4 regions of the Streptacidiphilus sp. EB103A genome follow, and region 2 is predicted to be linked to each of the others. Evidence: riboswitches for the same ligand, from Rfam matches in the RefSeq annotation. Region 2 holds a riboswitch; each other region holds the start of a gene.
What was found. A riboswitch is a leader RNA that binds a small molecule or an ion and turns the genes downstream of it on or off. The one in region 2 is predicted to bind thiamine pyrophosphate.
Positions count from the first base shown of each region.

Region 1: linked by a shared signal. The riboswitch ahead of thiO (glycine oxidase ThiO) and the one ahead of thiC (phosphomethylpyrimidine synthase ThiC) in region 2 are both predicted to bind thiamine pyrophosphate.
Region 3: linked by a shared signal. The riboswitch ahead of ABH941_RS40460 (phosphoribosyltransferase family protein) and the one ahead of thiC (phosphomethylpyrimidine synthase ThiC) in region 2 are both predicted to bind thiamine pyrophosphate.
Region 4: linked by a shared signal. The riboswitch ahead of ABH941_RS24345 (cytosine permease) and the one ahead of thiC (phosphomethylpyrimidine synthase ThiC) in region 2 are both predicted to bind thiamine pyrophosphate.

Region 1 is NZ_JBGCAQ010000003.1:152,935-160,114, forward strand. Features, by position in the region: gene ABH941_RS05905 (GNAT family N-acetyltransferase) at 1-498, shown strand, start outside; gene ABH941_RS05910 (nitroreductase family protein) at 511-1,215, opposite strand; gene pknB (Stk1 family PASTA domain-containing Ser/Thr kinase) at 1,284-3,188, opposite strand; gene ABH941_RS05920 (thiazole synthase) at 3,330-4,124, opposite strand; gene thiS (sulfur carrier protein ThiS) at 4,132-4,356, opposite strand; gene thiO (glycine oxidase ThiO) at 4,353-5,543, opposite strand; TPP riboswitch at 5,537-5,664, opposite strand; gene ABH941_RS05935 (NAD(P)/FAD-dependent oxidoreductase) at 5,704-6,918, shown strand; gene ABH941_RS05940 (Rv2175c family DNA-binding protein) at 6,958-7,180, shown strand, end outside.
Region 2 is NZ_JBGCAQ010000010.1:288,974-296,153, forward strand. Features, by position in the region: gene ABH941_RS18905 (YibE/F family protein) at 59-1,393, opposite strand; TPP riboswitch at 1,514-1,653, shown strand; gene thiC (phosphomethylpyrimidine synthase ThiC) at 1,648-3,510, shown strand; gene ABH941_RS18915 (DUF1707 domain-containing protein) at 3,564-4,217, opposite strand; gene ABH941_RS18920 (hypothetical protein) at 4,414-5,169, opposite strand; gene ABH941_RS18925 (aspartate-semialdehyde dehydrogenase) at 5,517-6,548, shown strand; gene ABH941_RS18930 (hypothetical protein) at 6,552-7,180, opposite strand, start outside.
Region 3 is NZ_JBGCAQ010000046.1:5,113-12,292, reverse strand. Features, by position in the region: gene ABH941_RS40490 (DUF3592 domain-containing protein) at 1-105, shown strand, start outside; gene ABH941_RS40485 (hypothetical protein) at 1,392-1,610, opposite strand; gene ABH941_RS40480 (restriction endonuclease) at 1,597-2,349, opposite strand; gene ABH941_RS40475 (transposase family protein) at 2,530-3,099, opposite strand; gene ABH941_RS40470 (hypothetical protein) at 3,270-3,956, opposite strand; gene ABH941_RS40465 (hypothetical protein) at 4,390-4,518, shown strand; TPP riboswitch at 4,693-4,868, shown strand; gene ABH941_RS40460 (phosphoribosyltransferase family protein) at 5,025-6,389, shown strand; gene ABH941_RS40455 (helix-turn-helix domain-containing protein) at 6,446-7,180, opposite strand, start outside.
Region 4 is NZ_JBGCAQ010000015.1:43,984-51,163, forward strand. Features, by position in the region: gene ABH941_RS24335 (ATP-binding protein) at 1-422, opposite strand, end outside; gene ABH941_RS24340 (glycerophosphodiester phosphodiesterase family protein) at 683-1,549, opposite strand; gene ABH941_RS24345 (cytosine permease) at 1,685-3,061, opposite strand; TPP riboswitch at 3,054-3,169, opposite strand; gene ABH941_RS24350 (S1C family serine protease) at 3,376-5,127, shown strand; tRNA gene ABH941_RS24355 (tRNA-Ser) at 5,295-5,383, shown strand; gene ABH941_RS24360 (PKD domain-containing protein) at 6,182-7,180, shown strand, end outside.

The DNA of each region.
Region 1 (7,180 bases), on a different contig from region 2:
CGCAAGCGCCTCGTCGACGTCGACGCGCAGCACCGGCTGGTGCTGGAGTCGCTGGAGCACCTGACCCCCTGGATGCCCTGGGCCTCCGGCTACTCCCGGGACTCCCTGCTGGAGCATCTGACCGAGACTCAGGCCGCCTGGGAGTCAGGTCAGGCGTACGACTACATGGTCGTCAGCGAGGGGGAGATCGTCGGCTCCTGCAGTCTGATGCGGCGGATCGGCCCGGGCGGTCTGGAGATCGGCTACTGGATCCACCCGGAGCGCACCGGCCGGGGCCTGGTGACCATGGCCGCAGCCGCCCTCGTCGAGGCGGCCTTCGCCCTCCCCGGCACCACCCACGTCGAGATCCACCACGACGAGGCCAACACCGCCAGCGGCGCCGTCCCCCGCCGCCTCGGCTTCACCGTCGTCTCCCGCGAGAAGGACACCACCCGCGGCGGCGCCCCGGCCGAGTCCGGCATCACCGTCATCCACCGCCTGGACCGCGCGGCGCGGTAGCCTCGCCGCGGGCTACCAGCGGTTGCGGTGGAGGACGTCGGCGAGGGGGCGGCGGCGGACTGGGCCGAACTTTCCCAGGGGCCAGCCGACCGGGATGATGCCGAAGGTGTGGACGTCGGAGGGGATGCCGAGGGCGGCTTTCCACTCGCGTTCCAGGAGCAGGTGCCAGATCGTCAGGTTGGCTCCCAGGCCCAGACCGCGGGCGGCCAGGAGCAGGTTCTGGATGCCGGGGTAGACGCTGGAGGCCTCGGCGAGGAGGGTGAAGCGGCCGCCGTGGGCGGCCAGGCGGCTGAGGCCGGCGGTGCCGAGCTGGGTGACCATGCCGCGCAGGCTGTCGAAGTCGGCGGTGACCTTGGGGGAGCGGTAGCAGGGGATGACCAGGGCCGGGATGTCGGTGAAGTGGTCGCGCTGGTACTCGATCGCCGCGCGCATCCGGTCGTAGGCGCCCTCGTCCATCGGGGTGGGGACGGTCCGGCCTGCCGAGGCGAGGTAGGTGTTCACGCAGCGGGCCCAGAGCGGGGCCAGGGTGGTCATCATCTCGCGGTCGGTGACCAGGACGTACTGGTAGTCCTGGGCGTTGTGGCCGCTCGGCCCGTAGACGGCGGCCTGGACCAGCTTTTCCAGCAGCTCGTCCGGCACCGGCTCGGCGCTCAGCCGGCGCATCGCCCGCATGGTGGCCATGGTGTCGAAGAGGTCAACCGCCGCAGGTGAGGTCATGCGCACGGAGTCTACGGAGGGCCTCCGGACGAACTGTCAGCGGGGCCGCCCAAAACGATACAAGGTGCTCAGTACAACCAGATGGTGACCTTGCTGCCCATCGCCGCCTGCTGGTTCCCGCCGGGGCTCTGGTTGTGCACGGTCGGAGTGCCGAACGGGTTGAGCTTGACGGCCTGCACCTGGAAGCCGGCGCCCTGCAGGGCCTTCTTGGCGTCCTTCTCGCTCAGCCCGGTGACATCGGGGACGGTCGTCTGCTGCTGTCCCTTGGACACGGTCAGGGTGACCGTGCTGCCCTGGGACGCGGTGTCGCCGTTGGGGCTCTGCGCGGCGACCTCGCCGGCCGCGGCGTTGTCGGAGAAGACCTGGTTGGGGTCCAGCTGAACCTTGAAGCCCGCGTTCTGCAGGTCGGCGGTGGCCTGGTCGACCGACTCGCCGACCACGTTCGGCAGCGAGACCGGCTGGGAGCCGGAGCTGACGACCAGGTTGACCACGGTGTTGGGCTGCTCCTTGGTGCCTGCCGCGGGGTCGGTGCTGATCACGTTGCCCTGGGTGACGCTGTCGCTGGCCTGCTGGGTGACCTGGCCGACGGCGAGCCCGGCGGCCTTGATCGCCTGCTCGGCGGCGGACTGGGACTTGCCGGTGACGTCCGGGACGGCCGGGCGGTCCGGGCCCTTGGAGACGTCCAGGGTCACCGAGCTGTCCTTGCGGATCCTGGTTCCCACGCCCGGGTTGCTGCTGATCACCTTGCCGCTGCCGACGGTGCTGCTGAAGTCCTGGGTGACGGTGACGGTCAGCCCGTCGGCCTGCAGGGTCTGCACCGCCTGGCCCTGGGTCTCGCCGAGCACGCTGGGCATCTGCATGTAGAGCCCGTCCAGCGCCAAGGTCGCGCCACCGGCGACCAGGCCGATCACCAGCAGCACCGCCGCCGGGACGACCCAGCGGCGCCGGCGCCGCGGCGGCCGGCGGTTGCCCCGGGACGGCGGCTGGGCGTAGCGCTCCTCCGGCGGGGTGCGCCGGGGCATCACCAGGTCGGGCGGCAGCTCGCGCATGATGCTGGTGCGCTCGACCTGCGGTTGCTGCTGGAAGGGCGGCGACGGCAGCCCGGGCTCGGCGTCCAGCTGGGCCGGCGTCAGGCCGCGCCGGATGTGCTGGAGCGCGGCGAGCAGCGCGACGGCGTCGGCCGGCCTGCGGTTGGCGTCCCGGGCGGCCGCTGCCGTCGTTATGGCGTCCAGCTGCGGCGCCAGGCCGGGGACCAGCGTCGACGGCGGCGGCACGTCCGAGCTGATGTGCTGGTAGATGACCTGCATCGGGCTGTCGCCGGTGTACGGCTTGGCACCGGTCAGCATTTCGAACATCAGGATGCCGCACGCGTACACGTCCGTGCGCGGGTCGGTGGCGCCCTGCTCGATCTGTTCCGGCGCCAGATAGGAGACGGTGCCCATGACCTGACCGGTCGTCGCCTGGGTCTCCCCGCTCACCGCCCGGACCAGGCCGAAGTCGGTGACCTTGACCCGGCCGTCCTCGGTGAGCAGCACGTTCTCCGGCTTGACGTCCCGGTGCACCAGACCGGCCCGGTGCGCGGCGCCGAGCCCGGCCAGGACCGGCTCCAGGATGTCCAGCACGGTGCGCGGTGCGAGCGCGCCGCGGTCCTGCATCAGGTCGCGCAGGGTCCAGCCGGGGACGTACTCCATGGCCAGGAACACGGCGTCGCCGTCCTGGCCCTGGTCGAACACGTTCACCACGTTGGGGTGCGACAGCCGGGCCACGGCCTTGGCCTCGCGGATGAAGCGCGCGGTGAACCCGGGGTCGGCGGCCATCCCGGCGTGCATCACCTTCAGCGCGACCACCCGCTCCAGGCGGGTGTCCAGGCCCCGGTAGACGGTGGCCATGCCGCCGACGGCGATCCGCTGCTCGACCCGGTAGCGGGCATCGAGCAGCCGCCCGAGGAGGGGGTCGTACAGGGTCGTGTCCATCCCAGGGAGTTTACGGCCCTTCGGGGTCGGTTCGGGTGCACCGACGGTCGAGTTGTTGCCGGACGGTAAGGAGTGAGTGACCAGGGTCACTCCGACAGGCACAGCTCAGGAGGCCGGCCAGAAGGCCGGTCAGAAGGCCGGTCAGAACGCCGGGGCCTCCGGATCGAGGTCGGCGCGGCCGGCCATCGGGGACGAGGCCTCGGCATGGAAGCGGCGCGGGATCCGCCCGGCCCGGTGGGCCAGCCGACCTGCCTCGACGGCGTGCCGCATCGCCTCGGCCATCAGCGCGGGATACTGGGCCCGGGTGACGGCGGTGGCGAGCATCACGGCGGCGCAGCCCAGCTCCATGGCCAGCGCGGCGTCGGAGGCGGTGCCGGCGCCGGCGTCGAGGACCACCGGGACCTGGGCCCGTTCGACGATCAGCTGGAAGTTGTGCGGATTGCGGATGCCCAGGCCGGAGCCGATGGGGGAGCCCAGCGGCATCACCGCGGCGCAGCCCACGTCCTCCAGCTTGCGGGCCAGCACCGGGTCGTCGTTGGTGTAGGGGAGGACCACGAAGCCGTCGTCGACCAGGGTCTCGGCGGCGTCCAGCAGCTCGATCGGGTCCGGCAGCAGGGTCCGCTCGTCGGCGACCACTTCGAGTTTCACCCAGTTCGTACCCAGGGCCTCGCGGGCGAGCCTGGCGGTGAGCACCGCCTCGCCCGCGGTGAAGCAGCCCGCCGTGTTGGGCAGCACGGCGATGTTGTTGCGCTGCAGCACCTCCAGCACCGAGCCGCGCGCGGCCGGGTTGATCCTGCGCATGGCCACGGTGGTGAGCTCGGTGCCGGACAGCCGCAGCGCCTGCTCCAGCACCTCCAGGCTGGGCGCGCCGCCGGTGCCCATGATCAGACGGGAGCCGAAGCTGCGGTCGGCGATGGTCAGAGTGTCGTCCGACATAGTTGGGTCAGCCTCCCTGGACGGCGGTGAGGATCTCGACGCGGTCGTCGGCGGCGAGCGCGGTGGCGGGCCAGGCGCCGCGCGGCACGACCGTCTCGTTGACGGCGGCGGCGATGCCGGACGGGGCCGAGCTGAGCTCGGCGACGACCTCGGCCAGGGTGGTGCCGGGGGCGACCCGGCGCGGGTCGCCGTTGACGCGGATGGCGACGGTGGCCGTCACGGGGGGCGTCATGAACTGGCCTCCAGAAGGGAGAAGCGGGCGGGGGTGAACGGGGCGGCCTCGGGCGGCAGTACGCCGGTGGCCAGGTAGGCGGAGACGGCGTCGGCGGTGACCGGGGTCAGCAGTACGCCGTTGCGGTGGTGCCCGGTCGCGGCTACCAGGCCGGGCAGCGCGGTCGGCCCCAGCAGCGGGGCGTTGTCGGGGGTTCCCGGGCGCAGCCCCGCGCCGGTCTCCACCAGCGGCAGTTCGGTGACCCCGGGGACCAGCTCATGGGCGTCCCGCAGCAGCTCGTACACCCCGCCGGCGGTCACGGTGGTGTCAAAGCCCTGCTCCTCCATGGTCGCGCCGACGACCAGCTCCCCGTCTTCACGCGGCACCAGATAGAGGTGCACGCCGCGGACCACGGCTCGGAGGTTGCGGGAGAGGAACGGGCCGCCGGGCAGCGGCGCGCCGAGCGAGGTGGTCATCCGCAGCCGCAGGATCTGGCCTTTGACCGGGCGGACCGGCAGCCGCGCCTCCGGCGGCAGCCCGGGTATCTCCCCGGACCAGCTGCCCGCCGCGAGCACGGTCTGCCCCGCGGACAGCCGGGCGCCGTCCTCGGCGAGGGCGCCGACGACCCGGTCCTGAGCGTTCGTCAGCTCGATGCGCGCGGCCCGGGAGCGGTGGATCCGGACGCCGGCCGCGGCGCAGGCGCCCAGCAGCGCCGCGCCCAGCCGCCGCCCGTCCACCTGGTGATCACCCGTCACCAGCAGCCCGCCGCGCACCGAGGGTGCCAGCATCGGTTCGAGCCGGCGGCACTCGCGTCCGGTCAGCCACTGGGACTCCAGGCCGAGCCGCTGCTGGAAGGCGTGCACCTCGCGCAGCTCGGCGCGGTCGTCGGCGTCCAGTGCGGCGGCCAGGGTGCCGCAGGCCCGGTAGCCGGTGGGCAGCCCACTGGCCGCGGTCAGCTCGGCGGCGAAGGCGGCGTAGCGCTGGTTGGAGGCGATGCCGAGGCGCAGCAGGTCCTCCTCGCCGTACTGGAGTTCGGTGACCGGAGCCAGCATCCCGGCGGCGACCTGGTTGGCGCCCCGGCCCGGATCCGGGTCGAGCACGGTCACGGAGAGGCCGCGCTGGGCGGTCCGCCAGGCGATGGCGAGGCCGATGATCCCACCGCCGACGACCAGTACGTCGGTCAGTGCGTCGGTGTTGCTACGTGGCACAGGTGCCCACTCCCTTCGCCGGCATGACCCGGATCAGGTTCGGACGGTCGGAGGCCGGGGGCGGGGTCCGCCCTGCTGCCTCCCTCTCAGCCCGGTACGCCGGGCTCCCGTGGATGGTCTCCCCACTGTAGTCGCGCCTGCTCGGCCGTAGAGTGACGGGATGCGGATCGTCGTGGTCGGGGCCGGGATGGCCGGGGTGCAGACAGCGGTGGCGCTGCGCGAGCGGGGGCACGACGGCGAGGTGCTGCTGCTGGGTGCCGAGCCGCACCAGCCGTACGACCGTCCGCCGCTGTCCAAGGACGTGCTGCTGGGCAAGGCCGAGCACTCCCGCTTCGACATCGATTTCGCGGACCGGGGCATCGAGCTGCTGCTCGGCCGCCCCGCCACCGGGCTGGACACCGAGCGGCGGGTGCTGGACACCGACGGCGGGGAGCTGGCCTACGACCGGCTGGTGCTGGCGACCGGGGCCCGGCCGGTCGCGCTGCCCGGGCAGTCCGCGCGGACGCATCTGCTGCGCACCCATGACGACGCCGTGGCGCTCCGGGGCGCGCTGCGCCCGGGAGCCAGGATCGTGGTCGTCGGCGCCGGCTGGATCGGCGCCGAGGCGGCGACCGTGGCCCGGCAGCTGGGCTGCGAGGTCACCGTGGTCGAGGCGGCGCCGGTCCCGCTGGCGGGCGCGCTGCCCGCCGAGGTCGCCGAGGGGATGCGCCGCTGGTACGCCGAGGCCGGGGTCGAGCTGCGGACCGGCACCGCGGTAGGCGGCATCGTCGACGGGGACGTCCGGCTGGAGGGCGACCCCGGCGCGACGGTGCTGCTCACCGACGGCACCGAGCTGGGCGCGGACGCCGTGGTGGTCGGCATCGGCGCCCGCCCCGACACCGGGTGGCTCGACGGCTCGGGCATCGTCCTCGACGACCGGGGCGCGGTCGCGGCCGACGACCGGCTGCGGACCTCGGCCGACGGGGTGCTGGCCGTCGGCGACTGCGCCTCCTTCCCGTCCGCCCGCTACCGGACCCGGCTGATGGTGCACCACTGGGACAACGCGGTGCAGGGCGCCAGGGTCGCCGCCGCCAACGCGCTGGGCGCCGAGCAGCGGTACGACCCGGTGCCCTATTTCTGGTCCGAGCAGTTCGGCCGCATGGTCCAGTACGCCGGGCACCACCGCCCCGGCGACGAGCTGCTGCGGCGCGGCGACCCGGAGGCCGCGGACTGGAGCGCGCTGTGGCTGCGCGACGGCGTCCCGGTGGCGCTGCTGGCCGTGGACCGGCCCCGGGACCTGGCCCAGGGCCGCCGGCTGCTGGAGCGCGGCGCCCCCCTCGATCCGGCGCTCGCGGCCGACCCGGCGGTGCAGCTCAAGGCCGCCGTGCGCGGCTGATGGTGCGCGGGGGCGGCCGGGGATGGCAGTCTTGAGGGCGTGAGCCAGATTGATCCCAAGATTGACGCCCTGATTCCCGCGTGGATGAACATCCCCGACATCGCCGAGCAGTGGGGGGTGGTGGTGACCAAGGTCCGGCGTCTCGTCGACGACGGCACCATCCTCGCCGTCCGCCGCGGCGAGAACAACGTCCTGATGGTGCCCGCCGCCTTCATCGGCCCCAACGGCACCGTGAAGGGCATCTGCGGCCTGCTGACCCTGA
Region 2 (7,180 bases):
TTCACGAGAGCCCCGTACCGGGATCCGGTACGGGGCTCTCGCGTTGGCGTCTCCGGTGCTAGCGGCGGTGGCGGTGCCGGCCGCCCGCGCCCGCTTCAGCCGAAGTCGTGGCCATGGCCGTGGCCGTGGCCTGTCGCGTGGCTTGGGCCGGAATGGCGGCCGCGGTCACGGGGCGGGTGTTGTGGCTGGCCACGAGCGCGGCGAGGAAGGTGGTCAGCGGTACCGAGGCGATCAGGCCGATGCTGCCGACCAGCGTCCTGACCACCTCCTCGGCGACGATCTCGCTGGTGGCTACGGTCCAGACGCCCCGGTTGGCGATGGTGAACAGCAGCATCAGCGGCAACGCCGCTCCCGCGTAGGCCATGACCAGGGTGTTCACGGTGGAGGCGATGTGGTCGCGGCCGATCCGGATGCCGGCCCGGTAGAGCGCCCGGGTGCCCATGGTGGGGTCGGCGGCCCGCAGTTCCCACACCGACGAGGCCTGAGTGACCGTCACATCGTTGAGCACACCCAGGGATCCGATGATGACACCGGCCAGCAGCAGGCCGGGGAGCTTGATCCCGGTGAAGAGGGAGTGGACCAGGGCGGTCTCGTCCGAGGTGTTGCCGGTGAGATGGGTCAGACCGATGAACACCTCACCCAGCACGCCGATCAGGGCCAGCGACACCAGGGTCCCGATGACCGCGACGGAGGTGCGCGCGGACAGGCCGTGGCACAGGTACAGCGCCATCAGCATGATCGCTCCGCCGCCGACGACTGCGACCCGCAGCGGGTCCTCGCCCTTGAGGATGGCCGGCAGCACGAACAGCGACAGCACGGCAAAGCTGATCCCCAGCGCGACCAGGGCGGCGAGCCCGCGCAGCCGTCCGACCAGCACCACGGCCAGGGCGAAGACCCCGGCGAGGATCGCCATGGGCATCGAGCGGTCGGCGTCGCCGATCGTGTACTGCAGCGCGGCGGGGGCGGTCGGGGAGTAGTCCAGGACCACCTTCTCCCCCGCGCTGTAGACGGCGGTCTGGTCCGGGGTGAGGGTCAGTTGGATGGTCCTGCCGGAGTCCTTGCCGCTGGTGATGGCGACGCTGACCAGCGAGCAGACGTTCTGGGCTGCCGCTGTTGCGGACGTTGTCGACGCGGTGGACGTCGAGCCCGCGTCGCAGGGTGCCGCCTTGGTCGCGGTGACCCGGCCGCTCACCGTGGGCTGGTCGAATCCCAGTCCGGTGGAGGCGTGGGCGGGCAGCCTGCCCGGCCACATCAGCACCATGCCCGCCACCACCGCCACCGCGAACGGGATCAGCACGGCGGCGATGACCGCGCGCAGCCGCCGGGAGGCGGGGCTGGCCGGGCCGTGGTCGTGACTGTGGCCGTGCTCGTGCTCGTGCGGGTGGTCGGCCACGGGAACAGTCCCTTCCGGATGGGCTGTGGCAGTGCACCGTACCGGAAGCGTGTGAGATCTGGCAGCACCGACGCCCCCTGGCCAAGCCGGGGCCCGGCTCGCTACGGTGGGCGGCGTCTAGATTGCAGACGCGGGAGCTCGGAGCACCGGGCTGAGAGGGCGCTGACCGCCGTACGCGGAATTCGTACGGCAGCTGCTTGCGCCGACCGCAGGAACCTGACCGGGTAATGCCGGCGTAGGGAGAAGTGGGTCTGATGACCAGCACGTACGACGCAGAGCAGCAGCATGCCGCTCAGCAGCATTCCGCCCAGGGCCCGTCCAGCACCGGGACCGGCTACCCCACCCCCGCCTGGACCAAGGCCTACCGCCAGGGATCGCGCCCCGACCTGCGTGTTCCCTACCGGGAGGTGCGGCTGGGCAACGGCCGTGCCGTCCCGCTGTACGACACCTCGGGCCCGTACACCGACCCGTCGTTCGAGGCCGACGTCCGGCGCGGGCTGCCGCCGCTCCGGGACGGCTGGATCAGCCAACGCGGTGACACCCAGGACTACCACGGGCGCGAGCCGCGTCCCGAGGACGACGGACTCAGGCACACCGCCCCGCGCGGCGGGCTGGGCCTGGCACGGAGTGGCGAGCTTGCGAGCGCGACCGGGTTGAAGGGGCTCGACGCGGTCTTCCCCGGCCGCCCGCGCCGGCCCCGCCGGGCCCGGGAGGGCACGGCCGTGACCCAGCTCGGCTACGCCCGCCGGGGCGAGGTCACCGCCGAGATGGAGTTCGCGGCGCTGCGGGAGGGGATGGACCCGGAGCTGGTCCGGGAGGAGATCGCGGCCGGCCGCGCCGTCCTGCCGGCCAACGTCAACCACCCCGAGGTCGAGCCGATGCTGATCGGCAGCCGCTTCCTGGTGAAGATCAACGCAAATATCGGCAACTCGGCCGTCACCTCCTCGATCGAGGAGGAGGTCGAGAAGATGTCCTGGGCCACCCGCTGGGGCGCCGACACCGTGATGGACCTCTCCACCGGCCGCAACATCCACACCACCCGGGAGTGGATCCTGCGCAACTCCCCCGTGCCGATCGGCACGGTCCCGCTCTACCAGGCGCTGGAGAAGGTCGACGGCCGGGCCGAGGAACTGAGCTGGGAGGTGTACCGGGACACCGTCGTCGAGCAGTGCGAGCAGGGCGTCGACTACATGACCGTGCACGCCGGAGTGCTGCTGCGCTACGTCCCGCTGACAGCGCGGCGCAAGACCGGGATCGTCTCCCGGGGCGGCTCGATCATGGCGGCCTGGTGCCTGGCGCACCATCAGGAGAACTTCCTCTACACGCACTTCGAGGAGCTCTGCGACATCCTCCGGGCCTACGACGTGACCTACTCGCTGGGGGACGGGCTTCGCCCCGGCTCGATCGCCGACGCCAACGACGAGGCCCAGTTCGCTGAGCTGACGACCCTCGGCGAGCTGGGACGGATCGCGCGCTCGCGGGACGTCCAGGTGATGATCGAGGGGCCGGGCCACGTCCCGATGCACAAGATCCGCGAGAACATGGACCTGCAGAAGGAGCTCTGCGACGACGCGCCCTTCTACACCCTCGGCCCGCTGACCACGGACGTCGCCCCGGGTTACGACCACATCACGTCAGGGATCGGCGCCGCGATGATCGCCTGGTGGGGAACGGCGATGCTCTGCTACGTCACCCCCAAGGAACACCTCGGCCTCCCCGACCGCGACGACGTCAAGACCGGCGTCATCACCTACAAGATCGCCGCCCACGCCGCCGACCTCGCCAAGGGCCACCCCGGCGCCCAGGCCTGGGACGACGCCCTCTCCGACGCCCGCTTCGAGTTCCGCTGGGAGGACCAGTTCAACCTGGCCCTCGACCCCGAAACGGCCCGCGCCTTCCACGACGAGACCCTCCCGGCGGAACCCGCCAAGACGGCGCACTTCTGCTCGATGTGCGGTCCGAAGTTCTGTTCGATGCGGATATCGCACGGCATCAGGGAGAGCTTCGGCGACGAGACCCCGGTGACCGGCGAAGACGAGATCGAAGCCGGGATGCGGGCCAAGGCTGAGGAGTTCACGGCCTCCGGTGGACGGGTGTACCTACCGTTGGCCGACTGACCTCAAACAGCGGAGGAGAGTGACCAAACCGGGTTGGCCGGCCAATGGCTGAGTCAGTCTTCGGTAGGCAGGGGCTTGGGCTTCCTGCGCAGCCAATGGCCTACTGCCCGCCTTGGGCCCCGCACGACGACACGGCCGAAGCTCTTCTTTCCTGCCAGCTCCACTCGAAGCGTGACCGGCGCATGGGGGTCGTGGGCCTGACGGATCCTTAGCTTGCTGAACTCCAGGTTCAGGGCGTCGGCATCGACCACGATGCCCGGCCTGGTGATCAGCGTCAGGGTCTTGCCGCGCATGTCCATGTCGATCCGCAGGGTGTCCTGGGTGATCACTGCCAGCGTGAAGTCGAGCGTCACCTCGCAGAACTCCGTTGCGAGCTCCAGCCGTCGTGGCACTATCCAGCGTCCCACCCGCTCGACCGGGCTGAACTTCTGATCGATTCGGAGTACGTCTTTCACCTCCGCCACGACCGCGCCGCCAGAGGTCGACACAGGCGGCAGGTCGGCGGTGAGGACGGCCAGTTCGCTGACGGTCCGTGCGGACAGGGCGGCCTCCAGGCGCTCGTCCAACTCGGCCCCGGTCAGCCGGCCGTCGCCCGCCGCGACCCGCAGTACGTCGACCACCCGATCCCGGTCCGTGTGGGAGGCCCGCAGCTCGGGCGGCGAGTCGTGGCCGGGGCTCTTTCCAGGGGGCGAGATCTCTCCCGACATAGTTCCCGTCCTGATCCAGTCGAAGGTCGTCGCGCGATGGAGCAGTGGCACGGCTGGGAACTAACGATATATCGCGACTTGGATTCCCGCCAAGGGTGCAGTTCTTGCGAGTGCAGTGAGGTCCTTTGGGGACCTCAGTTGTCACTGAGTTGTCCACAGGCCGCCCGGAGATCGCGGCGGCCTGTGGACAACTGGGTCAGCGGCGTCGGCGGCGCTTGGCTGGGATGGTGCCCAGGCCGAAGCCTGGGAGGAGTTGGGCCATGCCCTGGCGGAGCTCGGCGACGTCCTGGCGCATGGCAGACATGTCGCCGCGCAGCTCGCGGACGTCCTCGCCGACGCGGCAGAGCTGCTCGCTCATCGCGCCGATGACGCGCCCGTGGGCGTCGAGGCGGTGGTCCACCGAGTCGGCCCAGGCGAGCCATCGTCCCTGGTCGGGGGCGGTGTACTGCTCGGGGGTGACGACGTCGGGGTGTGCCTGGAGGTACTCGTACTCGTCCCAGTGCGGGCCGGGGCCGAGCCGTCGCCCGGGTGGCATGCCCCAAGAGGGCGGACCCTGCCGGAGCGTTGCCTCGGTGTCGAGGAGGTAGGTCCGGACCCTGCGGGCGACGGCGCTGTCCCGCAGCAGCATCGCGACGTTGAGGACCGCGCGACGCGGGAACAGGGCCATTGACCTGCTCCGGGATGACTGGAGTCCACAGACTCGCTTAAAGCGAGTCAGTTCCTCACCAACCAGAACGCGGTACCCGTTGGACACGATCTCGTCCCGGTGGTCGACCACCAGGTTGTAGATGACCGTCTCTCCGACCTCGAAGTAGTCGGCGACCATCTTCGTGGTGACGTGCATGTCGTCCGGGAGCAGGACGAGGACCTTGACCCGGTCCAGGGTTTCGGTGCGGTCGGCGACGCTCTCGCGCAGGGCGCGCGATTCGAGCAGGGCGACTTCGGGTGGCATGGCTGTGCCTCCCCCTTCGCTTGGGGTGAATGGAATGGGTGCCCCCATCCCGGGGCTCAGGGCCGTCCCACCCGGACGGTCAAGGGCATGAGTCGCAATCGTCCACAGATCCCATGGGCCGGACCGAACCGGCCAACTCGCTACGTCACCGCTCGCCGTGTCATCCAAGCCATATTGCTCATGCGCACTCTGGGCAACGATCGGATCGTCCTACGGTTACGCCGAGCGAAGGAATTCCCGGCCGTGTGTGCGGGAGGCGGAAGACTTACGGAGTCGGGGGCTGGGCCTGGTGTCCGAGCGGCGGATATTCGGGTCGGGGAGTTGGGCGGGCCGCCTACCCTGTGGGTATGAAGATTGGAATTGTGGGTGCCACGGGCCAGGTCGGGGGCGTTGTACGCCGGATCCTCGAGGAGCGGGACTTCCCGGTGACGGAGCTGCGGCTGTTCGCCTCGGCGCGGTCGGCCGGGAAGGAGCTGCCCTGGAAGGACGGCGTCGTCACGGTGGAGGACGCGGCCACCGCCGACTACGCCGGTCTGGACATCGTGATCTTCTCGGCCGGCGGTGCGACGTCCAAGGAGCTCGCACCCAGGGTTGCTGCGGCCGGCGCCGTGGTGATCGACAACTCCTCCGCCTGGCGCAAGGATCCGCAGGTCCCGCTGGTGGTCTCCGAGGTCAACCCGCATGCCATTGCGGACCGTCCGCTGGGGATCATCGCCAACCCCAACTGCACCACCATGGCCGCCATGCCGGTGCTGCGTCCGCTGCACCAGGAGGCGCAGCTCACCGCTCTGGTGGTGGCCACCTACCAGGCCGTGTCCGGCAGCGGGCTCAGCGGTGTGGCCGAACTGCAGGGCCAGATCGACGCGGTCGGCAGCAAGGCCAGCGCGCTGACGCACGACGGTGCGGCGCTCGAATTCCCCGAGCCCAAGCAGTACGTCCGCCCCATCGCGTTCAACGTCCTGCCGCTGGCGGGCTCGATCGTGGACGACGGCCTCAACGAGACCGACGAGGAGCAGAAGCTCCGCAGCGAGAGCCGGAAGATCCTCGAGATCCCCGACCTCAAGGTGTCCGGGACCTGCGTCCGGGTCCCGGTGTTCAGCGGGCACTCGCTGCAGGTCAACGCCCGTTTCGCGACGCCGATCAGCCCCGAGCGGGCTCGGGAGCTGCTGGCGGACGCGCCCGGTGTGGAGCTCTCGGAGATCCCGACCCCGCTGCAGGCCGCCGGGCAGGACCCCTCCTATGTGGGCCGGATCCGCGCCGACGAGACGGCTGAGAACGGTCTGTCGCTGTTCATCTCCAACGACAACCTGCGCAAGGGTGCGGCGCTGAACGCGGTGCAGATCGCGGAGCTGGTGGCCGCCGAGCTGGCGGCCGAGTAGCTCTCAGGAGGGCTGCTCCTCCTCGGCGTCGTCGGCGTTGGGGAGGAAGCGGCCGCCGGAGCCGGCGCCCGACGCGGAGCTGGAGCCGCTGCCGACCGAGGCCTGGGTCCGTGACGGCGGGACGGTCGGTGCCGGGTGCTCGAAGGGCTGCCGGATCACCTCGAACGTCGGGCTGCTGTATCCCGGGCTGCTGAAGTGGCTCTCGCCGTCGTCGTCGTCCGACTCGAACTCCTCCCCGCGCTGGTTGGTGATCCCCTCGGGTCCGGGGCTGGTGAACCCCGGGCTGGTGAAGTGGGGCTCGCCGCCCTCCTCGGGTTCGACCTCCTCCCCGCGCTCGTTGGTGATCCGCTCCGGTCCGGGGCTGGTGAAGCCGGGGCTGGTGAAGCCCAGCCGCGGGCGGGTGCGGACCAGGCTGACACCGGCCGGGCGCGGCCTCGGTGGGCGCGGGGTGGTGCCCAACTGGGCCAGGAGATAGGGGAGCAGGCCACGCTCCCGTAGTGCGCTGTGCCAGGCCTCGCGAGCCTTGGCGAGCTCCGCGTACAGCTCCGGGTTGCGGCCCTGGGGCGGCGACGCGGCGTCGCGGGCGGCGGTGAGCAGCAGCCCGATGATGTCGGCGGCGATCGCGGCCACGC
Region 3 (7,180 bases), on a different contig from region 2:
GCGAGCACATACGGCAACGGGTGGGAGGCCGGCGGACTGCTCCTGATCCTGTTTGGCCTGGTGGCGGTCATCGCCGGAATCGTGTCCATCGTGCGAGGGCCGTGACAGTCCCGCACGCCCTGGTCTTCCCGCACACGGCGGCCGTCGTTCACCACGCCGGTGCAGAGACCACGGCCGCCGCTCTGCGCGCCGAGGTCCTCTCGGTCCCCGTCCCGGTCCAGTTCGACGCGGCGTTCTGGGTCACCCGCCTGACCGCGCTCGGCGTGGCCCCTGGCGCCGTCCCACTGCGCCGCTTCAGCGTCGACACCCTCACGCCGCCCCTGATCCAGGCCACCCGCTCCAGCGTCCACCGCGACCGGGCGCAGCGGCTCGGCGCGCGTATCTTTCTACAGCGGCGGCGTGGGCGTCAGCTACGACTGCACGGACAACAAGATGTTCCTCTCGTGGGCGGACAACACGAATGTCACATGGGATCAGCTGTAGGGGACTCTGAACCCACTCCAACGCGTCATCAGGCCGCCCCCTGGCCGCCGCAGCGTGCTCCGCAAACGACCGCCCGGCCATGCCGGCGCGACCCCCGACACTTGATGCGGATCGGCAATTTCTCCCAGGGCTACTCTTCCCGCCACGTCGTTGATCGCTCGGGTGGTCGGAGTCGCCCGTTCTCGAAGGGTCCGGGCCGGCGTGCCCCGTCAAGGGCGCCTTCGGCGTCGCTGACGCGATGAGATTCGCCCGCCCTGGACGGCTCACCACGGCCCTCAAGAGCGGCTGGCTAACGGGCGACTCCGGAGGTCTGACGCTCCGTCGCAGGTCAGCGGCCCAATGGGTGGGGAATCGACGGGAGCAGGTCCGCCCGAAGCCTGAGCAGGGGGTGGCCAGATTTAAATATCGCCATCAACCCAGAACGACACGGAGACGCGGGGCGCCAGGTCGCCGCGCTCGGGTTCCCCCATCGAGCCCGAGCCGATGGGGCACCTCTGATACCGGTCCGTCCCTGTGCCACACGCATTCTCCTCGGTCATGGTGTCCACGCCTCGGATGTGCATGGGGACGCCAAGCGTACGGCCACCAACACCCGGCGCTGCGCGCCGGTCTGGGAACCACCACAGGTAGCGGCGATCCCACCTCCGGGCGCGAACGCACCGGCGCCCTATCGGTGGCCACACCGACCGGTCCACCAGCCCAGTCCACTCCGAGTCCACCACACCAGGCAGCGCCCGCTGGTCCCAGGAGCAGCGCCACCGCGAACGTGCCGATCGAGCAGCATGGGCAGTTGCATGCTGCTGTGCGACATGCCGATGACTCCTCGCCGAGCTTGTAGAACTCCTCATAACGGCCCGACTGGACCCGCCTGCCGCCACCGCGTCCCAGCCGGAGGTTCACGAGGCGACTCAACTTCCGGCCCAGTCCGGGAATCGGCGGAACCGCTGTCCCGCTGAGGGATCCCAGACCATCGGGCCCGGCTCGGGCTGGTACGCCTCGTAGACGGTGTCGCGCTGGGTGTGGCCGAGCAGGCTGGCTCGCAGCAGCCGCGCATGCTTGGCAACGCTCTGGACCACCCGTCCGCCGCCGGGCGGGCGGCCCGGGGTCCGGGTGTCAGGCCAGGCCAAGGGCCGGGTTGTTCGGGGCCAGAACGTTGTAGAGGTGTTCGCCGTGCGCCCAGCGCTTGAGCTCGCTGCGGCCCACCAGGATGATGCCCTGGCTTGCGGCGAAGTTGGCCGCATGGATGCTGAACCCGTTCAGGGCCACGATCAGCGGCAGATCGGCACCGTGGACCGCCCGTGCGGTGCCGTTGAACCTCTGCACGTGCTCCGAGCCGACCGCCTTCGTGTAGCGCTTGCACTGCAGCACCAGCTTGCGGCCCTGAGTGTCCCAGGCCCGCACATCCTGCCCGAGGTCACCCGCTCCCCCGACGTGGCTGGCGCTCAGGAAACCGTCCCTGGCCAGGAGTTGTGCGACCGCCAGCTCGAACTCGGTGCCGGTCATCGCCACGAACTCCCGCATCCGGAACGTCAGCCCGAGGTCCTCAGCGCCCATTTCGTCCTCGGCCTGCGCATACCCGGCATAACCGTAGCCGGCGTGCAGTCGCGCCCGCACCACCAGCACCGCCAGCAGCAACACCCCGACGGCGATCAGCGCCGTGGTCCACGGATGCCCGGCCGACCACGCCGGCACCGTAGCGGTGAACCAATGCGGCACGTCAACGGCGAACCAGTGCACGACGGGGCTGAGGAGGAACTTCCACGCCATCACCGCGGCCGCCACAACCAGGAGCGCTACCAGGATGAACTTCAGGGTCGGGTCCAGATCCCCGTCCTCGTCCAACACCGTGCCCCTCTCGCCGCGCACCGCGCGGGCTCCCGCTCCGTCGCGCCTGCGCCGGCTTCTTCTTGGTGTAGCAGGGCGCACTGACACCAGCGGGCCGATCACACCACTGGTCCCCGGTGCGGGCGCATGAACCGGCCACCGCCTCCGGCGGACACCGCCGTGCCCCGGCAGCCGCCGTCTACCTGGTAATACGTCCTCGTCTCAGGTGCGCACCGTGTCCCTCCGGGGGAGGCGGCGCGATGCGGACGCCTCCCCTGCTTTAGCCGTTGACCTGCGGTAACGGAAATGCCTGCTGGCTGACGCCGCAGGCGAGAGTTGACGCAAAGGATGTTCCCGGGGGCTGTCTCCCCAGTACAGCGGCCGCAGGACCCAACACCGCGGAGGTCCGTTCCTCCCGGGCACAGCGCGGCCCGTGCGGAGGCCGCCCGGGTTGGTTGCCGACCGGGCCCGGGCAGGCCAGACCGACGACCCGGCGGATCGTTGCGGCGCTTGGGGCGATCCGCACGCCGAGTGCGTCGGCCACGCCAGCCCCAGCCGGGCCAGGGTGTGTTGCGGGGCGTTCGCGGCCCACTGGCCGATGGCCGCGAACGACTGCGCTCCGGCGACGGCCGCGGAGGCGGCAACCAGCAGCGCAGCCAGGAACGGGTGGCGGACCCCTCGCCGCCGACGCGGGTCGGGCAGCACCTGCAGCCGCTCCACCAGCGGCAGTCCCGCCACGCCGTCCAGGACGGGCGACTTGATCAGGCAGACGGTGTCAGACTGGCGGCACATCGAAGCTCCGGTGGTTCGAGGCGACTTGGAGGTCACCCCGTCCAACCGGAGCTTCGTTGCGTTCGTGACGGGCCGGTCCCGGCACCCTTGTCCATCGCGACCTGAAGGCTCACCGCCCGCCAAGACCTTGAAACGCCCCTGGCAGCGGTGGCTCCAGCACCCCAGGCCGATCAGCTGCGCGGACTGAACCGGAGCTGTTGATGGCCGCGAGCGGGTGGAAAGATCCTGGAGGCGATTCCGCCTCCGGGCAGATCCCATGGCGTGGTCAGTGTGTAGCTGCGGAAGTCCAGTCGTGCGGCCGAGGCGATTTCACGTACCTGGTCCTCCGGTAGGCCCAGCCCGGGCATGGTCAGCAGTCGGCGGCCATCGGCATTCAGCACCAGCAGGCTGACCTGGCGTCGCCCGGGCCGCAGCGGATCGTCCTGGCTCAAGAGCACCAGTTCGACCGGACGCGCGCCCCTCGACGAAGCGCTCTGGGCCCCTTTGTCCGCCAGCGGAATGGTCACCCGCCGCGCTGCTCCGTCAACGAGCACCAACACGTTGCCGGTCCACGTCACCGAGGCCGAGCGCAACCAGTCGCCCGTATCGGCGAAGAGCAATCCGTACCCCTGGGTCCACTGTGCCTCCTGGAGCGACGGCGAAGTCCGGCAGGGGCCACCGAAGGAGGACGGGGCGGGGCTGAAGCCGGTCGGCCTCGGGCGCCCGGCCCAGCCGGCATCCAGATCCCACTCCATTGCCCAGCCCGTCCCCCGAAGCCGCCACTCCAGTCTCCGAATCTCCTCCACGAGCTCTGCCGTTTGCAGCGCCCGCCGCACCTGCGTCGGCACGCTCCGCCACAGGGCGGCGTCGGCAGCCACCGGAGTCCACGCCACAGCGGCCAGCCACACAGCAGGCGCCTCGGCCCCCGCTCCCAGGATCGCTCCGGCTGCGACCAGGAGCAGGAACGAACTGCGCCGTGCGAACCATCTGCTCCACGACCTCAGCCGAACCGGGCCGGACAACTCCCGTTCGGGCAGGCCCAGAGCCCATCGCAGCGGCCTGGACCAGCGCCGTGCCCGCCGTCCCACTCCCGCTTCCACACCAGGCCACTTCAAGACAAGCCCCTCGCCTGTGACTTGACCCCCATGGATATCTCCGGCTTCTGGAGTATCTCGCCCGGAACGGCCCGATGGGAACAACGCCTGCCCGCTGCAGCCGAAAGAACCCGGCCGCCTACAGCTATCACGCTTCCAACATCAGTGAATCGAGGAAGACGTCCCGAAGATCCGCACCAACCACGGCCCTGAAACCATGGCAACCCTGCGGAACCTGGCGATCAACACGCTCCGCGACGCCGGATACAGCAATATCGCCGTCGGCCTCCGCCACGTTGCCTACAACGCCTTCAACCGCCCACTCGACCTCCCAGACATCGCCTGACCAGCACATTCACAAGATCAAGAGACTTTGCAATGCCCCTGCCCGCCAGCCGCAGCCCATGTCCTGGACTCAACCCAGGGTGGCGACCACAGGGCGGCTCCTTGCCCGAGGGAACCCTCCTGCAGAACGGCAATGGCATCGGGGTGAAACCGGCGTATTCTGGACAGTGGCCTGCAGGGCGAGCGAGGGAGTTCGGCTGCGGCGGCCGGGAGAGTGAGCTCAGTTCAGGCTCACGGCTCAGGTCGTCTCGACAACCTTGCTGAGAGGCCGGACGGGTCCGTAGGACCCAACGGCGACCTCCATCACCTGATCCGGACAATGCCGGCGAAGGGAGCCCACCTTGCAGGTTCTTTGTTGCGCGCCGGCACGGAGCGAGCGGCAGATCGCGGAACAACCCCCGCGACGCCGGATCGGTATCGCCTGCGGGTACCGGGATGCGTGTCGGGACGTTGACTGTCTGCCTGGGGGGCCGCGGCGGAGTTCCGCCCTCCCAAGGAGTTCTGGCCATGTACTTCGTTGATCGTCTCGATGCGGGGCGGCGGCTGGCCACGCGGCTGGCGTATCTGCGGGGCGCGGACGTGGTCGTTCTCGGTCTACCGCGCGGCGGGGTTCCGGTGGCGGCGCAGGTCGCGGAAGCGCTCGGCGCGCCCTTGGATGTGATCGTGGTGCGCAAGCTCGGTGTGCCGTTCCAGCCCGAGCTGGGCATGGGCGCCATCGGGGAGGGCGGGGTACGTGTCATCAACGAATCGGCGCAGCGGGCGACCCGGACCTCCGCGGACGAGCTGGCCGCGGTGGAGCAGCGGGAACGCGTCGAGCTGGAGCGCCGCGCCGGGCGGTACCGGAGCGGGCGAGCCCGCGTCGAGCTCAGCGGCCGGACGGCGGTGGTGGTCGACGACGGCGTGGCCACCGGCTCGACGGCCCGCGCCGCCTGCCTGATCGCCGGCGCGCAGGGGGCAGCCAGGGTGGTGCTCGCCGTGCCGGTGGCGCCGAGCGAGTGGCGTACCCGACTGGGGGATGTGGCCGACGAACTGGTGTGCGTGGAAACGCCGGCCGGCTTCTTCGGGATCGGACAGTTCTACGAGGACTTCGCGCAGACCTCGGACGACGAAGTCGTAGCCTGGCTGGACCAGGCAGCCGATCGGATGGGTGAGACCGACCGGGACCGCTCGGTGACGCCGCAGGCGGCGCGAGATCGAGCGGGTCCTCCCCTCGCGGATCCGGAGGTCGCCGTCCACGCCGGATCGACACAGCTCAGCGGGCAGTTGGCCGTTCCCCAGGGAGCGGTCGGAGCGGTGCTGTTCGCGCACGGCAGCGGCAGCAGCCGACTCAGTGCGCGCAACCGGTTCGTCGCGGACGCGCTCAACCGGGCGGGACTGGCCACGCTGCTGTTCGACCTCCTCACTGAGGAGGAGGAGCTCGATCGGGCGAACGCCTTCGACACCGCCCTGCTCACCCGCCGCCTGGCCGACGCCACCTCCTGGCTGCTCGACCAGCCGCAGGCCCAGGGCCTGTCCGTGGGCTACTTCGGCGCCAGCACGGGAGCGGCTGCGGCGCTCTCGGCGGCAGCGGAGCCCGGTTCGCCGATAGCGGCGATCGTCTCGCGCGGCGGCAGGCCCGATCTGGCCGGACCCCGACTCTCGGCGGTGACCGCGCCCACCCTGCTCATCGTAGGAGGCGACGACGAGGTGGTGCTGGACCTCAATCGCCAGGCCCAGGCGCAGCTTCGCTGCGAATGCCGACTGGCGGTCGTCCCGGGCGCCACCCACCTGTTCGAGGAGCCAGGCACACTGGAAGCGGTGGCGGATCTGGCCGAGGAATGGTTCACCCGGCACTTGATCCGTACCCCTCGACCGGCGCGGGCGACCCGCTGAGCAACCCTGTGGGGCTCGTAGAGTCATCGCTGCAGCTGAGGCGGCCGGGTGAGGCGTTACATCAGGGGGCGTGCGAATTGTGCTGGTGTGGCATGGTATTGCCTCTTGAAAGCGCGGATGAAGTGGCTGCTGTCGGTGAAATGCCAGAGTGCGGCTGTCTCGGAGATACTGAGCCGTGATCCGGAGGCAGTGAGTGCCTGGGCCGCTTCCTCCAGGCGTCGGCGGCGGATGTAGGCGCTGAACGACTCGTCCAGACTCGCGAAGGCCCGTTGCAGGGTGCGCACTGAGACGTGTAATTGCGCGGCGATCGTGGCCGGAGACAACTCGGCGTCGGTGAGCCGGGCATCGGCGAGGTCCTTGGCCGCTTGTGCCAGCGCCGGGGTGAAGGTGGGCTCGCGGTCGTCGAATTGGTCCAGGATCAGCCCTTTGGCGAGTTCGAGCAGGGCGTTGCGGGACGAGTGCGCCCCCGCCGGGCTGAGGTCGCTGACGGTCCGCTGCACCATGCTGGTGTGTGCCATCAGGATCTGCGCTGCGGGTGAGGTGGCCTGGCCGGTTCGTGGTTTCCCGGCGACCAGGGGTCGCAGGGCGTCGCCGGGAAAGATGAAGATGCGGGTGCCGATCGCGGGGGTGGTGTGGAAGTGATTCTCCGTCACGACGTGGTGCATGAAGTAGGTGTCGGCCGAGACGTACGCGTCACCGCCCTGATTGTGCGGGTCTTGCAGGGCCACCGCGCCGCGCAGCCCGACGTACAACCTGATCTGATCGTGCTCGTACGTCCCGACTGCCCGGGT
Region 4 (7,180 bases), on a different contig from region 2:
GAGGGGCTGCCCCGGCGCGGCCGGGTCGGCCCGCCGCCGTCGGTGACCTCGACGGTGAGCAGTCCGTCGCTGTGCAGTTCCCAGCCGACGACCACCCGTCCGCAGTCAGCCTGACCCTGGCCCTGTCCCAGCCAGGCGGCCTGGGCGTGCGCCCGTGCCGTCGGGTGGTCGGTGTTCGAGCCAGGGTGGACGCCGTCGTGGGAGGAGGCCGGGACCGGCTCCAGGGGCCTGGCGTGCCTGCAGGCATTGCTCAGAAGCTCGGAGAGTATGAGCACCGCGTCGTCGATGACGACGTCGGGCAGATGCTGCGCGGCGAGGTCCTTTCGCAGTCGACGCCGTGCAGTGCTCACGCTCTCGGGACCATGGGGCACGGCCATGGTCGCCGAAGAAGTCGGCACATCACGCGCTACCACCAGCGCCACCCCCGGACCTCCTCCTCAGCTGTCAGCCAGGGTGTGAATGCCCGTTGCAAGCACGGCGGAAACGAGAACAGAAGCACCTCGGCATGCCGAGAAAGCAGCTGAAGTCGGAGTCGCGCCACCCATTTTACTAAGCGTAGTCAGGTCGTCACTGAGTGTTTATCGGGGGTGGTGAAGAATGGTGAACCGGGTGAATTTCCGGCCATTCCACTGCGCCCGCGCACGCCTGCCGAAGCAGGCTCCCGGCTCCGCCATAGTCCGTACTAGCGACCCAACTGGTCAAGTACCCGGCGCGGATGATTGGTGATGATGGTGTCCACGCCGAGCCGCAGACACAGCTCGACATCCGCCGGATCGTCCACCGTCCACACATGCACCCGGTGCCCGGCGCGGTGCAGTACGGCGACGTAGCCGGGGTTGGCGCGGACCAGGTCGATGCCGGGTCCGGCGATCCGCGCCCCGTGCGGGAGGGTGCCGTCACGGAACCGCAGCGGCACCCGCTCCATCAGGAAGACCGTGGGGATGGCGGGGGCGAGCTCCCGCACCCGGCGCAGCGAGAGCTGACTGAAGCTCATGATCCGCACCGGGGTGCGCTCGCCGTCCGCCGGGGTGACCAGATCGAAGCGGTGCAGCAGCTCCAGGAGTTTGCGCTCCACGAGACCCGCGTAGCGGGTGGGGTGCTTGGTCTCGATCGCGAGTTCGATGCGGCGGCCGCAGGCGGTGGCGAATTCCAGCAGCCGCTCCAGGGTCAGCACCGAGGTGTGCTCGGCGTCGGCCCAGTCCGCCTCGTCGCCGTCCTCCATGTCGCCGGCCGCTCCGGCCGCTCCGGCCGCTCCGGCCGCGCCGGTTGTGACGCTTTCGCGCCCGGCCTTCCAGGAGCCGAAGTCCAGCTCCGACAGCTGGGCCAGTTCCAGCGTCGACACCACCCCCCGTCCGTTGGAGGTCCGGTCCACCCGGCGGTCGTGCACGCACACCAGGTGGCCGTCGGCGGTCAGCCGCACGTCGCACTCCAGGGCGTCGGCCCCCTCGTCCACGGCCAGTTTGTACGCGGCCAGCGTGTGTTCGGCGAGGGTGCCGGAGGCGCCGCGGTGGGCGACCACGCGGGTGCTCGTGCGATTGGGCAGCACCAGCTGCCGATGGGCGTTCGACTGGGGAGCGTTCGACACGCCACAAGCCTAAAACGGACCCCCGTCAGGCCCCGGCAGCGGCAGATGAATTCTGCCGGTGCGACCGGTTAACGTCCCCGTTCGCATCCCCGGCGGAGCTCACAGCCCCCGGCGGAGCAGCGGTGTCAGCGCCCAGGTGATCAGGGCCGGGACGACGAAGGAGAACAGCGAGGCCGAGGTCCACACCTGCGGGTGGATGTGCAGGGCGTTCTGGGCGTGGGCCCAGAAGGAGGGCCAGCTGCCGGCCCAGCCGGTCAGCTGCGCCGGGGCGATCAGCTGGTAGACCGCGAAGCCCACCGCCCACGGCAGCAGCGTCAGCCACCGCGTCGGTGCGGTCTCGGTCAGGTCCCAGCCTCCTTCGCCTCGCCCCGCCCCGAAGTAGAAGTCCACCGCCAGCACCGCCGACAGCGGCACGAAGACCGCGCCGATCAGTCCCAGGAAGGACACGTACCCGCTGAAGTCGGTCACCAGCAGAGCCAGCACGGTGACCACCGCGCCGAGTCCGACGGTGAGAATCCGGCGGTCCACCCGGGGCAGCAGGTTCTGCACCGACATCGCCGTCGAGTAGACGTTGGCGAAGGACTGGTCCGCCTCGCGCAGCACCAGCACGGCGAAGAACAGCCAGCCGGCGGTGATGCCCATGAAGGTGCTGAAGATCTTGTTCGGGTCGCCGCCGACCTGCAGCAGCGCCAGCAGCCCCACCACGTAGCACCACACCTGGGAGACCGTGTAGCCGCTGAACGCGCCCCAGAAGGAACTGCGGGTGCTCCTGGCGTGCCGGGTGTAGTCGGCGGCCAGCGGGACGAAGGAGATGGAGACGGCGATCACTGAGTCGACGGCGGGCAGGAAGCCGGTCCAGTTGCCCGGGGACGGGTCGTGCACCCCGTGCCGCAGCAGCTCCACCGTGAAGAACAGCATCGCCACGCCGACCGCGACGGCGACGTACTTGCGCAGCACCGCGATGGCGCCGAGCGGACGGATCGTCATCGCGGTGGTCAGCACTCCGGCCAGCACCACGTACAGCCAGTGCGGTCCGCCGCCGAAGAGGGCGTCGGCGCCCATCGCGATCACGGTCAGCTCGAACACGCCCCAGCCGAGGCACTGCACGATGTTGAGCACCGTCGGCAGGTAGGACAGCCGGGTGCCGAACAGCCCGCGAAGGATCGCCATGGCGGGCGCCCCGGCCCTGGTCCCGATGACGGCGGCGATGCCGAGCATCACCGAGCCGATCACGGTGCCGACGACGATCGCGGTGAGGGAGGCAGCGAGGGAGAGGTCCTTGCCGTTGAAGACCAGCACGGTCGCGGCGCTCTGGAAGCCGATCAGGCTGACGCCGAGGTTGGTCCAGAACGCCGCCTGGTCGCGGAAGCCCAGGGTGCGCGGGGGTGAGGTGTCCAGCACCAGCGGCGCTTCGACGCGCGGGGACCCCACCGCCCGGTCGAGGACAGGGGAGGGGGAAGGCGAAACGGACGTCACGAGGCTCAGCTCCCTACGCCGGCATTACCCGGTCAGGTTCAGGCGGTCGGCGCCCCGTGTTCGGCGCCCTCTCAGCCTGGATGGGTCCAAGCTCCCGCGTATGTGTTCGAGGCCATGCTAGGGGCAGCCGGGCAGCGAGCCAAGGATGAATGTCCGATGAGCTGTAGATGAGCTGTGAGCGGATGGCGTAAGAAAGCTCTCAGATCGGTGCGCTATAGATGCGGCCAAGGGAAGCGCCAAGCTGGCCCTTACGATGCCCTGACAGTGGGTGGGCAAAGCTTTGGGACGCGAAGTCCCGCAGGAGGAGGTCATTCGTGAGCACCGAGCACGAGGGTGGGGCTGTCCCCACCGGTGGGGAACCGGTGGAACCCTCCCTCGACGCGCAGTCGAACGGGGTGCCGCGCGACGCAGCGCCCGCAGCTGCTCCCGCTGCGGACGACACCGTCGTGCAGGCGGCCCAGGCGGCCCAGGCGGCCCAGTCTGCCCCGGCGGTCCAGCCCGCTCCGCCCCAGGCTTCGCAGCCTGAAGCCACGGCCGTACTCCCGTACGGCTCGGTCGAGCCGCCGGCCGACCCCACGCTCGCGGACTTCCCGCCGCCGGCCCCGGCCCCGCCGCAGCCGCCCATAGCGGACCCCGTGGCACCCCCGGTACCCCCGGCCCCGGTGGCCTCTGCTCCCGACGGCGCGGTGTACTCGGAGGCGGCGTACCCGGAGGCTGTGCACCCGGAGGCCGCGTTCACGGAGGCAGCGTTCCAGAAGCAGTCCCACCCGGCCGCGCCGCCGGTCCCGACCGCGCCACCGCTGGGAGCCCCCGTCCCCGGCGCCGAGGCGACCTCGGTCCAGCCCCCGTTCGACCCGGCCTACGGCGCCCCGCAGGGCGGTCAGCCCCCGTACGGCGGCCAGCCCGGCATGCCCTTCTACGGCGGCTACGGCCAGCCCGTTCCGCCCCGCAAGAAGCGCCGCGGCGCGCTGCTCGCCCTGCTGGCGATCACCGCGATCATCGCGGGCGGCATCGGCGGCGGGATCGGCGCCGCGATCGAGAACAACGACAGCTCCAACGGTTCCACCACGGTCACCAGCAGCGTGGACCCCAAGGCGCTCAGCCGCGCCCCCGAGAGCATCGCCGGAGTCGCCGCCAAGGCGCTGCCCAGCGTGGTGACCATCTCGGCCAGCAACTCGCAGGAGTCGGGCACCGGCACGGGCTTCGTCTACGACACCCAGGGCCACATCCTGACGAACAACCACGTCGTGGCGCCTTCGGAGAACGGCGGCAAGCTGTCGGTGAAGTTCTCCGACGGCAGCAGCTACCCGGCCACCATCGTGGGCCGCGCCTCCGGCTACGACGTCGCGGTGATCAAGCTGACCGGGACCCCGAAGAAGCCGCTGGTGCCGCTGGCGCTCGGCAACTCCGACCAGGTGGCGGTGGGCGACACCACCATCGCGATCGGCGCGCCCTTCGGCCTCTCGGGCACCGTCACCTCCGGCATCGTCAGCGCCAAGAACCGCCCGGTCGCCTCCGGCGACTCGACCGGCGCGCAGACCTCCTACATGAACGCGCTGCAGACCGACGCGTCGATCAACCCGGGCAACTCCGGAGGCCCGCTGATGAACGCCTCGGGCCAGGTCATCGGCATCGACTCGGCGATCCAGTCGACCGGCAGCAGCACGACGACCGGCACCCAGTCCGGCAGCATCGGCCTGGGCTTCGCCATCCCGATCAACCAGGCCAAGTGGGTCGCGGACCAGCTGATCAAGACCGGTACCCCGGTCTACCCGATCATCGGCATCCTCCGCGACGACTCCTACACCGGCGAGGGCGCGAAGATCGCCTCCTCCGCGGTCCAGGGCAGCGCCCCGGTCACCGCCGGCGGCCCCGCCGACAAGGCCGGCCTCAAGGCGGGCGACATCATCACCTCGCTCGACGGCGTCCAGATCGACAGCGGTCCGACCCTGGTCAGCGAGATCTGGTCGCACCACCCGGGCGACGTCGTCACCGTCACCTACACCCGCAACGGCCAGAGCCACACCACCAGCGTCACCCTCGGCTCCCGCACCGGCGACCAGTAACCCGCCCGACCCGACACCCTCCGGCCCCACCCGGCCCCGTACGGCAACCAGCACCTCCGCCGTACGGGGCTATTGCTGCCCGAGCACACCCCCGAACATGAGAAGATCCCTGAGCGCGGACAACCACCCGGGGGGCTCGCCCCCCTTCGTGCTGCCCACCCGCGCAAGGAGAGCTGCCCGAGCGGCCTAAGGGAACAGTCTTGAAAACTGTCGTCACGGGGAACCGTGACCGAGGGTTCGAATCCCTCGCTCTCCGCAGGTAGAGAAGTGCAGGTCAGAGCCAGTGTCGAAGTTTGTCGACGCTGGCTGTTTTCGATTCTTAACGTACGCCTATTCGATTCTGAAGGCCCGGGGCAGCTCTCTGTGGACCAGGCGTGGACCAGATCGGCTGCTTGGCGCCGCATCCTCGGACGTGTCCGCGGGTCACCGCCTGTTACCACCCGGTGACGGGAACAGTTGGGGCGGCTGTCGTGCCGTCATCTGCAGAACGGCGTGGGTGCCGGGCTCTCGGCACGGACAGGGTTTTGCCTCATGAACTGACAACAAGACCTACCTCCATCGACGATCCGTCAGTGGAGTCGTGCTCTCGACGGGCCTTCGACCCAGTCGCCGGGCGGCCAGATCTCGCGGTCTCGTGGCGGGATGGTCGGCCCCATTTCAGCTGGCTCCGACCGCTTACCGACTGTATCCCCCTCCACAGCGCCCCCGTTCGTATCGAGTCCAGCGGTGGGTAGTAACATGCGCGCGCACTCGTGACTTCACGAGTGCCTGTCGGTAAGGGGTAGTTCAGATGAGTTATCGACTATTGTCCGGCGGGATAGCCGTGGCGCTAGCCGTAGCATGCGCGGTACCCGGGATCGCGCAGACCTCGTCCGCGGCCCCGAAGACGTCTCGGACTGCCTCAGCCTCCTTGTCGGCTACGGCCTCGGCGGCAACTCCCACGGCGTCAGCAGGCTCGTCGAAGGCGCCGCTTTCTGCCGCCGCCAAGCCTGAGGCCAACGCCTTTCGCACTGTCGACGGCCGCCAGACGGCCGTCCCACAGGTCAGCACTGCCGTGAGCGGGACGCCGCGTCCCACGCCGTCCGGGCCAGTGCTGTTCGTGGACGGGGCGTCCGGCTCGGGCTGCTCGGACACCGCAAGCGGCACCGGTACGCAGGCCGTACCGTTCTGCACGCTGCAGGCTGCGGCGAACACTGTAGTCGCGGGCGACACGGTTCTGGTAACGCCGGGCGTATACGCCGGCTTCACCTTGAGCGCGCAGGGCACCGCGGCCGCGCCGATCGTCTTCGAGTCGAGCATCGTGCCCAGCAACGCGTACTACAGCCAGCCGATCGTCCTCGAGAGCCCGCTCAACGCGGGTAGCACATCGAGCCCCGCCCATGCGATCGACGTGGAGAACTCGAGCTACATCGACCTCGAGAACTTCCGCATCGCGGAACTCGCGACGAGTGACGCGCTGCTGATCAACGCTTCGCACCACGTCACGGTGGACGAGTTCATGGACTGGGTGGGCTACCTTGCCTCCCACCCCCAGCAGGCGCCCGACATCCACGTCGCCGGCGACTCCAGCTACGTGACCGTCACGCGGGCGAGTGAGTTCAACGCCAACGGACACCCCTACATTCAGGTGGACGCCGGCGGCTCGAACGACACCATCGCCGACAACGCCTTCTGGGGCGACTACGGCACCGTTGTCGCCGTCGCGGGCACACCGAACGCCGAGATCACCGGCAACACCTTCCTGATGAGCTACTCGACCGCGATCTCGCTGACCGGGAGCTCACCGAACTCGACCGTTGAGGACAACGTCGTGTCCTTCAACGGGTTCTACGGCACCGGAACCCCGTCGATTGCGATCGGAACCGGCTCCGTCTCCGGCACCACCCTCGACTACAACGTGGTCGAGCCCACCTCGTCCTCCTCCTACCAGTGGGGTACCGCCACCTACGCCAAGGCCGTGGCACTGCACAGCGCCAGCGGGCAGGGCGCGCACGAGATCAACGCCACCCCGGATGTGTACGTCGGCAGCAATGTCCTCATGCTGGGCTACGAC